2 regions of the Bacillus sp. Medicinal_06 genome follow, and region 1 is predicted to be linked to the other one. Evidence: a T-box and tRNA genes for the amino acid it is inferred to sense, from the RefSeq annotation. Region 1 holds a T-box; the other holds one or more tRNA genes.
The links. The T-box of region 1 lies ahead of ileS2 (isoleucine--tRNA ligase). A T-box ahead of a tRNA ligase gene usually reads a tRNA of that ligase, here a tRNA-Ile.

Region 1 (3,430 bases):
CGGCGCTTTACCAGTTACTGCAACTGCTGTTGATAATGAAGAGTTAAACCAACCACGGTATTGGTCAGATCCTTCTAAGTATAAATCAGCAGGACGCTGCAAGTCCTCACGCTCTTCTAGAACAGCTTGGTGAGAAGAACCTGAATCAAACCATACGTCCATAATGTCTGTTTCTTTACGGAATTCACCATTTGGACTAGATGGATGTGTAAATCCTTCTGGTAATAACTCTTTCGCTTCACGCTCGAACCATACGTTAGAACCATTCTCACGGAATAGGTCCGCTACATGATTGATTGTTTCATCTGTAATGATTGGATCACCATTCTCTGCATAGAAGACAGGAATTGGTACACCCCACGCACGCTGACGAGAAATACACCAGTCACCACGGTCACGAACCATATTATGAAGGCGAGTTTCACCCCATGCTGGTACCCACTTCGTTTCTTCAACAGCTTGTAATAATTCACTGCGGAATGCTTCAATCGATGCAAACCATTGCGCTGTCGCACGGAAGATAATTGGTTTTTTCGTTCTCCAGTCATGCGGATAAGAATGCGTAATAAATGTTAATTTTAATAACGCACCAACTTCTTCTAGTTTTTCCGTAATTGGTTTATTTGCTTTATCATAGAATAAACCTTCAAATCCAGGTGCTTCACTTGTTAATACACCTTTATCATCAACCGGACAAAGAACTTCTAATCCATATTGTTTACCAACAAGGAAATCGTCTTCCCCGTGTCCAGGTGCTGTATGTACACAACCTGTACCAGCATCTGTTGTAACATGCTCTCCAAGCATAACTAAAGAATCACGATCATAGAATGGGTGCTTCGCAACTGTATACTCAAGTTCGCTACCTTTAACTGTTTTCACAACCTCAGTATTTTCCCACTCTAATGTTTTCGCAACTGTATCAAATAGTTCAGAAGCGATGATATATTTTTCATCATTTACTTTCACAATGCTATATTCAAGTTCTGGGTGAACAGAAATACCTAGGTTTGCTGGTAGTGTCCAAGGTGTTGTTGTCCAAATAATAAATTTCTCGTCACCTTCTAATACATTTTTCCCGTCTTTTACAGGGAATGCTACGTAAATAGATGCTGACTTCTTATCTTTATATTCAATTTCAGCTTCAGCTAAAGCAGATTCACTTGTTGGAGACCAATAAACTGGCTTCTGTCCTTTATAGATATAACCTTTCTTCGCCATTTCTCCAAACACTTTAATTTGCTGCGCTTCATATGCTGGCTCTAACGTAATATATGGACGATCCCAATCAGCACGCACACCTAGACGTTTAAACTGCTCACGTTGGCGATTTACTTGTTCATATGCATACTCTGCACATAATTTACGGAATTCTGCAACCGTCATTTCTTTACGCTTTACGCCTTTATTTGTTAAAGCTTGTTCAATTGGTAGACCATGTGTATCCCAGCCTGGCACATATGGTGCACAGTATCCAGTCATCGATTTGTAACGAACAATAAAATCTTTTAATACTTTATTTAACGCATGTCCCATATGAATGTCACCATTCGCATATGGAGGACCATCATGCAGCACAAATAAAGGACGACCTTTTGTATGTTCTTGTACTTTTTCGTAAATATTCATCTCAGCCCATTTTTCTTGCATTGCAGGCTCACGTTTTGGTAAATTCCCACGCATTGGGAATTCTGTTTTCGGCATTAGTAATGTATTTTTGTACTCCATGCTTATTTCCTCCTCGAATGTATAAAAGAAAGACCCTAAAAAATGGAATAAAAAAGAGACCTTCTCATCCCCAAAAAGGGACGAGAAGGTCTCCCGCGGTACCACCCTAGTAGACCATGCATGTATGCATTAGTCCTCTTTATATTCTTAACGCGAATATACGCCTACGCTTACTTTTTTGGTTCAGCGTGGAACTCCAGGGTGATATTCCCATTTATCTCCTTATCCTGAGCTTACACCATCCTCAGTTCGCTATATAAGGTGTGAAAAAGGTACTTATCCCTATCTTCGTTTTTCTTAATAAATATGTTGTTTAAAATTATATGTAATAATGAGAAAAACGTCAAGCTTACACTGTTTCTTCTTTCTTTAACAGCTCGTCCACTTCTTCTTCTAACTCAATTAATTTGTCCCAATCATCATTGTTCAACATTTCAAGCTGTGCTTCTAATAGCATACGGAAACGCGTGCGGAATACTTTCGCTTGTTTCTTTAGCTCTTCAATATCAAATGCAACTTTTCTTGATTTTACTAAAGCTTCATTAATGATACGATCTGCATTTTTTTCTGCTTCACGAACAATTAATTTTGCTTCTTTTTGTGCATTACGCTTTACTTCTTCCGCTGCTTCTTGTGCAACAACGATAGATTTATTTAACGTGTCTTCAATGTTAGAGAAATGATCTAATTTCCCTTCTAGCTGAGCAACTTTTTCTTCTAATGCTTTCTTCTCACGAATGACCAATTCATAATCCTTGATAATTTGATCAAGAAACTCATTTACTTGATCCTCATCATAGCCACGGAATCCGCGACCAAATTCTTTGTTATGAATATCTAATGGTGTTAACGGCACAAACGCCACCTCCAAGTAGTTATCTAAATTTTCCTCTTTTAATTATATCTTTTCTTCGACAAAACAAGAGATTTTCCTTCTAAAAAACCAATCATTTTAGTATACCATACAAAACTCTCCATTTGTCGCGCTTCGTTTTTCCTTCTATAGAAAATAATTTACTTCGGCCATGTCCCCTAACTGAAAACACATCACCTGGAAAACACTCGTATGCAGTTTGCTCAACCGTTTTCCAATTCACTTTCACAAGACCGTTTTTTATAAACGGCTGTACTTTCTGCCGTGATACATGGAGCATTTCAGCTAGCAGGACATCTAATCGAAGTGATGAAACAGTTCCAGACTGTTCTCTCCATTCTTCTTGCAATCGTAATACTCGATCTGCTTGTACAGAGGAGAGTGAGACCTTCATTTTCCCTATCGATTGTAAATTCATTTCAATGTACGAAACAATTTCTTTTGCAACTATAATTTGGGCGCGATTTTCTTGAAGCAAAATATCACCGCATTTTTCTCTCGTTAGACCAAGAGACATAAATGCACCTAATATTTGCCTATGTTCAAGCGTATAAAACTTGGAAGGATAGTCAATTTCTAATACTTCAACTTGAAAATCTTCTTCTTTTAAATCGAGATAACTCGGGTAAATAAGAGCTCTTTTTCTTTCCGCTTTTGGCGTAGCACCATAAAGTCGTAAAGTCGCATCTCCTTGATTGCCAATTATCGTAGCAACAATTTGTTGCTGGCGCGGATCAAGAAAATCCGTTAATTTCACTTGATGATATTCTTCAGCCATCTGTTTCCATTCTAACGCTTTATCAACAAAGACCGCTTCTTCAGGTCTAA
Region 2 (3,430 bases), on a different contig from region 1:
TCTTCTAAACGCTTGATTTCAGCAACTGTTGCTTCCACATCATGCGTTTTTGTTGTTGTCATACTTTGTATAATTAATTCATTATTACCGCCAATTGTTAAATTACCGACTTTAACAGGACGTGTTTTTGTACGATGAGTCATTTCATTCACGAATAGATCGCTCTCCTTATAAAAGAAGTTTCTTATTTTGTACTTCGTATCAAATATAGTATATGTGATATGAAGCAATAGAAACCTATATGCTCGGTTTCACTTTTACTATTGTATCAGCGCCTTTATGTAATTGACAAGGATTAAGTGATTGCTCATTGATATAACGGAAATTTGTAAGATTTTCCGACCTGTATTTTTGTTGCAGACGTATTTTTATTTAACTGTTTAAAATCACCGATGACCTTTTCAATAGAAGGAATTTTTTTCTTATTAATCGCTTCTGTAATCGATAAAACGGTATCTCCTGTTTTTACTTCAATTGCTTTATACTGTGTATCTGATTCTTTTTTTGCTTTTGTATCAACACTTTCTTTTTTTACAGTTTGAGCAGCTGTTGTTTTTTTGTATGAACTTAACATTGGTAAAGTACCAATTTTTATATCGTAATAAAACACGTAACCGAGAACAAGCACAAGTAAGAGTGCACCAAGTCTCTTCATATTCCTCACTCCTTTGTTAGGAAATATATGCTTGTCCAAAAAAAAAATGCCAAAATGGCATTTTTTTATAGTTCTTGTTTTTCTTTCGGTTTTGGTATTTCTTTAATTGTTAAGTATAGAACAATTAAAATGATGGCAGTGTACAGATAGAATGTTCCTGGCACATTTATGTTCAATAAATCCATAATCATGAAGAAAATTGTTGGAATTGTATAGCTGTAAGCTGTTAATGTCCAAACTTGTTTGTAAGATACTTTTCGCTGGCCAACCATTGCTGAACCGATAAAGGCTAAAATAGTTGTACCTAAGAACGAAATAAATAATTGGAACAAGTAAATGAGTATTCCAACACCGAACATAAGGAAAGGGTAAACATTATCGATGGCTGATACAATACCTTGGATATCTTTTTTCTCAAATGTACCATTGCCGAAATCGCTGTAAGATTGACTTTGAGTTTGATTGTTATTAATAGATACAACTTTATCTTTTAAAACGAATACACCTTGTTTATTTGCATATGCATTCGTATCTGTTGCATTAGGATCAAATACGAAAACAAAATCTCCATCTTCTTTTATAATAGGTTCTTTAATGTCAGCATGAAGCTCACCATTCTTAATTTTAAAATCGGGGAGATCTTTTTCAATGGATTGATGTACAGAAGAAACGACATCTTGTACGAAGTTTCCGAATATAAAAGTTTTAGGAATCGTTGCGATTAAACACAATAACATAACGTACAGAATTGTTTTTCCCATTTTTTGAAAACGAAAAAGTGCCATGTCCTTTGGCGAATATAAACTTTTTACTAGTTGTGTAAATATGGACATATATTCACTTCCTTTGCTATATGTATGATAGATTGATGCATAAAGTCATTGTAACGTACATATCTAGAGAATCACAAGCTATATCGTATGAAATAAGATTAATGTTCCGGTAATTGGATTGTATAGAGGATTTATTACTTATAAAAGCCTTTCTTTCTAGGTGGTGAGTGCATCCGTCTGAAGCGATCAAATCTTTTTCCTGTCCTGTGCGCAATGAAAACAAAGAGAGAAAATGAGTGTAGGTTACTTTTTGTTCTGCGTAGCAGAAAGGTAAAAATATAATTGACACTTTTCTTTTGTATATGGTAAATTTATCTTACATTTCTTAAAGAATATATCTCGCAGTTTTCAGCTTTTATGAATGTTCTTTAGGGATTTGGTGGTGAATCTGAATTTCAATCACCGCTATATACATAATTTTGGACCCTTAGCTCAGCTGGTTAGAGCAGACGGCTCATAACCGTCCGGTCGTAGGTTCGAGTCCTACAGGGTCCATATCCATTTCACATGTTTATCATGTAGACGAGAAGCTTCCTTGTAGAAGGAGGCTTTTTTTTACGAAATATATGAGCATTTTGTTTGAAAAGAAATGGGAATTTTGCTACGTTAATGATAGCAAGACAATGTAATTTAATTTGTTTTCACCCTATGGCAATTAGGGTAAAATGAAGTTGTATGCTAAATTATTTTGGCAATACATAAACTGGGAGGAATGTAACAATGGCAAAACATGAATTACCAAATTTACCTTATGCGTATGATGCTTTAGAACCTCACTTTGATAAAGAAACAATGAACATCCATCATACAAAACACCACAACACTTACGTAACAAACTTAAATGCTGCGTTAGAAGGTCATGCAGAATTAGCTGACAAAAGTGTTGAAGAATTAGTTGCAAACTTAAATGAAGTACCAGAAGCAATTCGTACTGCAGTACGAAACAACGGTGGCGGACATGTGAACCATACTTTCTTCTGGACAATTCTATCTCCAAACGGTGGTGGACAACCAGTAGGTGAACTTGCAGCTGCAATTGAAGCGAAATTCGGTAGCTTTGATGCATTCAAAACAGAATTCGCAAAAGCTGGTGCAACTCGCTTCGGTTCTGGTTGGGCTTGGTTAGTAGTAAACAATGGTGAGCTAGAAGTAACAAGCACTCCAAACCAAGATTCTCCTTTAACAGAAGGTAAAACTCCAGTTATCGGTTTAGACGTTTGGGAGCATGCTTACTACTTACATTACCAAAACCGTCGTCCTGACTACATCGGTGCATTCTGGAACGTTGTAGACTGGAACGCAGCTGAAAAACGTTACCAAGAAGCTAAATAATATCGCTTATTCCGTTTTACGTAAGTTGATATTGAAGAAGCTAGGGGAATATTCTCCTAGCTTTTTTGTATGCTTTCTTTTACATAATTGCGTCGGTCTTTGGAAGACTAGAACATGAAGTAAAGGAGAGTTATGTATGAAGTGGAAACATGTAATTGGCGATGTCGAGGTGAATCGTGATTTAGTATTGTTACTTGTTATGGGGGGATTATACACGCTCGCGATTTCTTTATCCAACACGTTTGTTAACATTTATTTATGGAAACAAACACAAAATTATGTGAACCTTGGATTGTATAATTTAGCAAGCGTTGTATTGCAACCATTAACATTTCTTTTTGCAGGGAAATTGGCAAAGCGGATAGATCGTGCCATTTTACTGCGAATTGGTGTAGGAACATTAGCGGCTTTTTTTGTTGTTGTCTTACTCGCAGGAACACGTGCTTCACATTATATTTTATTACTTGGTGGTCTTCTAGGGATTGGTTATGGTTTTTATTGGCTGGCATTTAATTTGTTGACGTTTGAAATTACAGAGCCTGAAACACGTGATTTTTTTAATGGTTTTCTCGGTTTGTTAACATCCTTCTCTGGAATGATTGGGCCAATA

Region 2: it has a tRNA-Ile gene. The T-box ahead of ileS2 (isoleucine--tRNA ligase) is inferred to sense a tRNA for this amino acid. The anticodon was not compared.

Annotation. Positions count from the first base shown of each region.
Region 1 covers NZ_JBWYHD010000007.1:190,478-193,907, forward strand. The annotation lists gene ileS2 (isoleucine--tRNA ligase) at 1-1,728, opposite strand, end outside; T-box leader at 1,802-2,026, opposite strand; gene divIVA (septum site-determining protein DivIVA) at 2,078-2,584, opposite strand; gene AC1M36_RS18435 (YlmH family RNA-binding protein) at 2,676-3,430, opposite strand, start outside.
Region 2 covers NZ_JBWYHD010000002.1:603,305-606,734, forward strand. The annotation lists gene ispG (flavodoxin-dependent (E)-4-hydroxy-3-methylbut-2-enyl-diphosphate synthase) at 1-143, opposite strand, end outside; gene AC1M36_RS06725 (hypothetical protein) at 308-655, opposite strand; gene AC1M36_RS06730 (DUF1189 domain-containing protein) at 721-1,488, opposite strand; tRNA gene AC1M36_RS06735 (tRNA-Ile) at 1,910-1,983, shown strand; gene sodA (superoxide dismutase [Mn]) at 2,209-2,820, shown strand; gene AC1M36_RS06745 (MFS transporter) at 2,957-3,430, shown strand, end outside.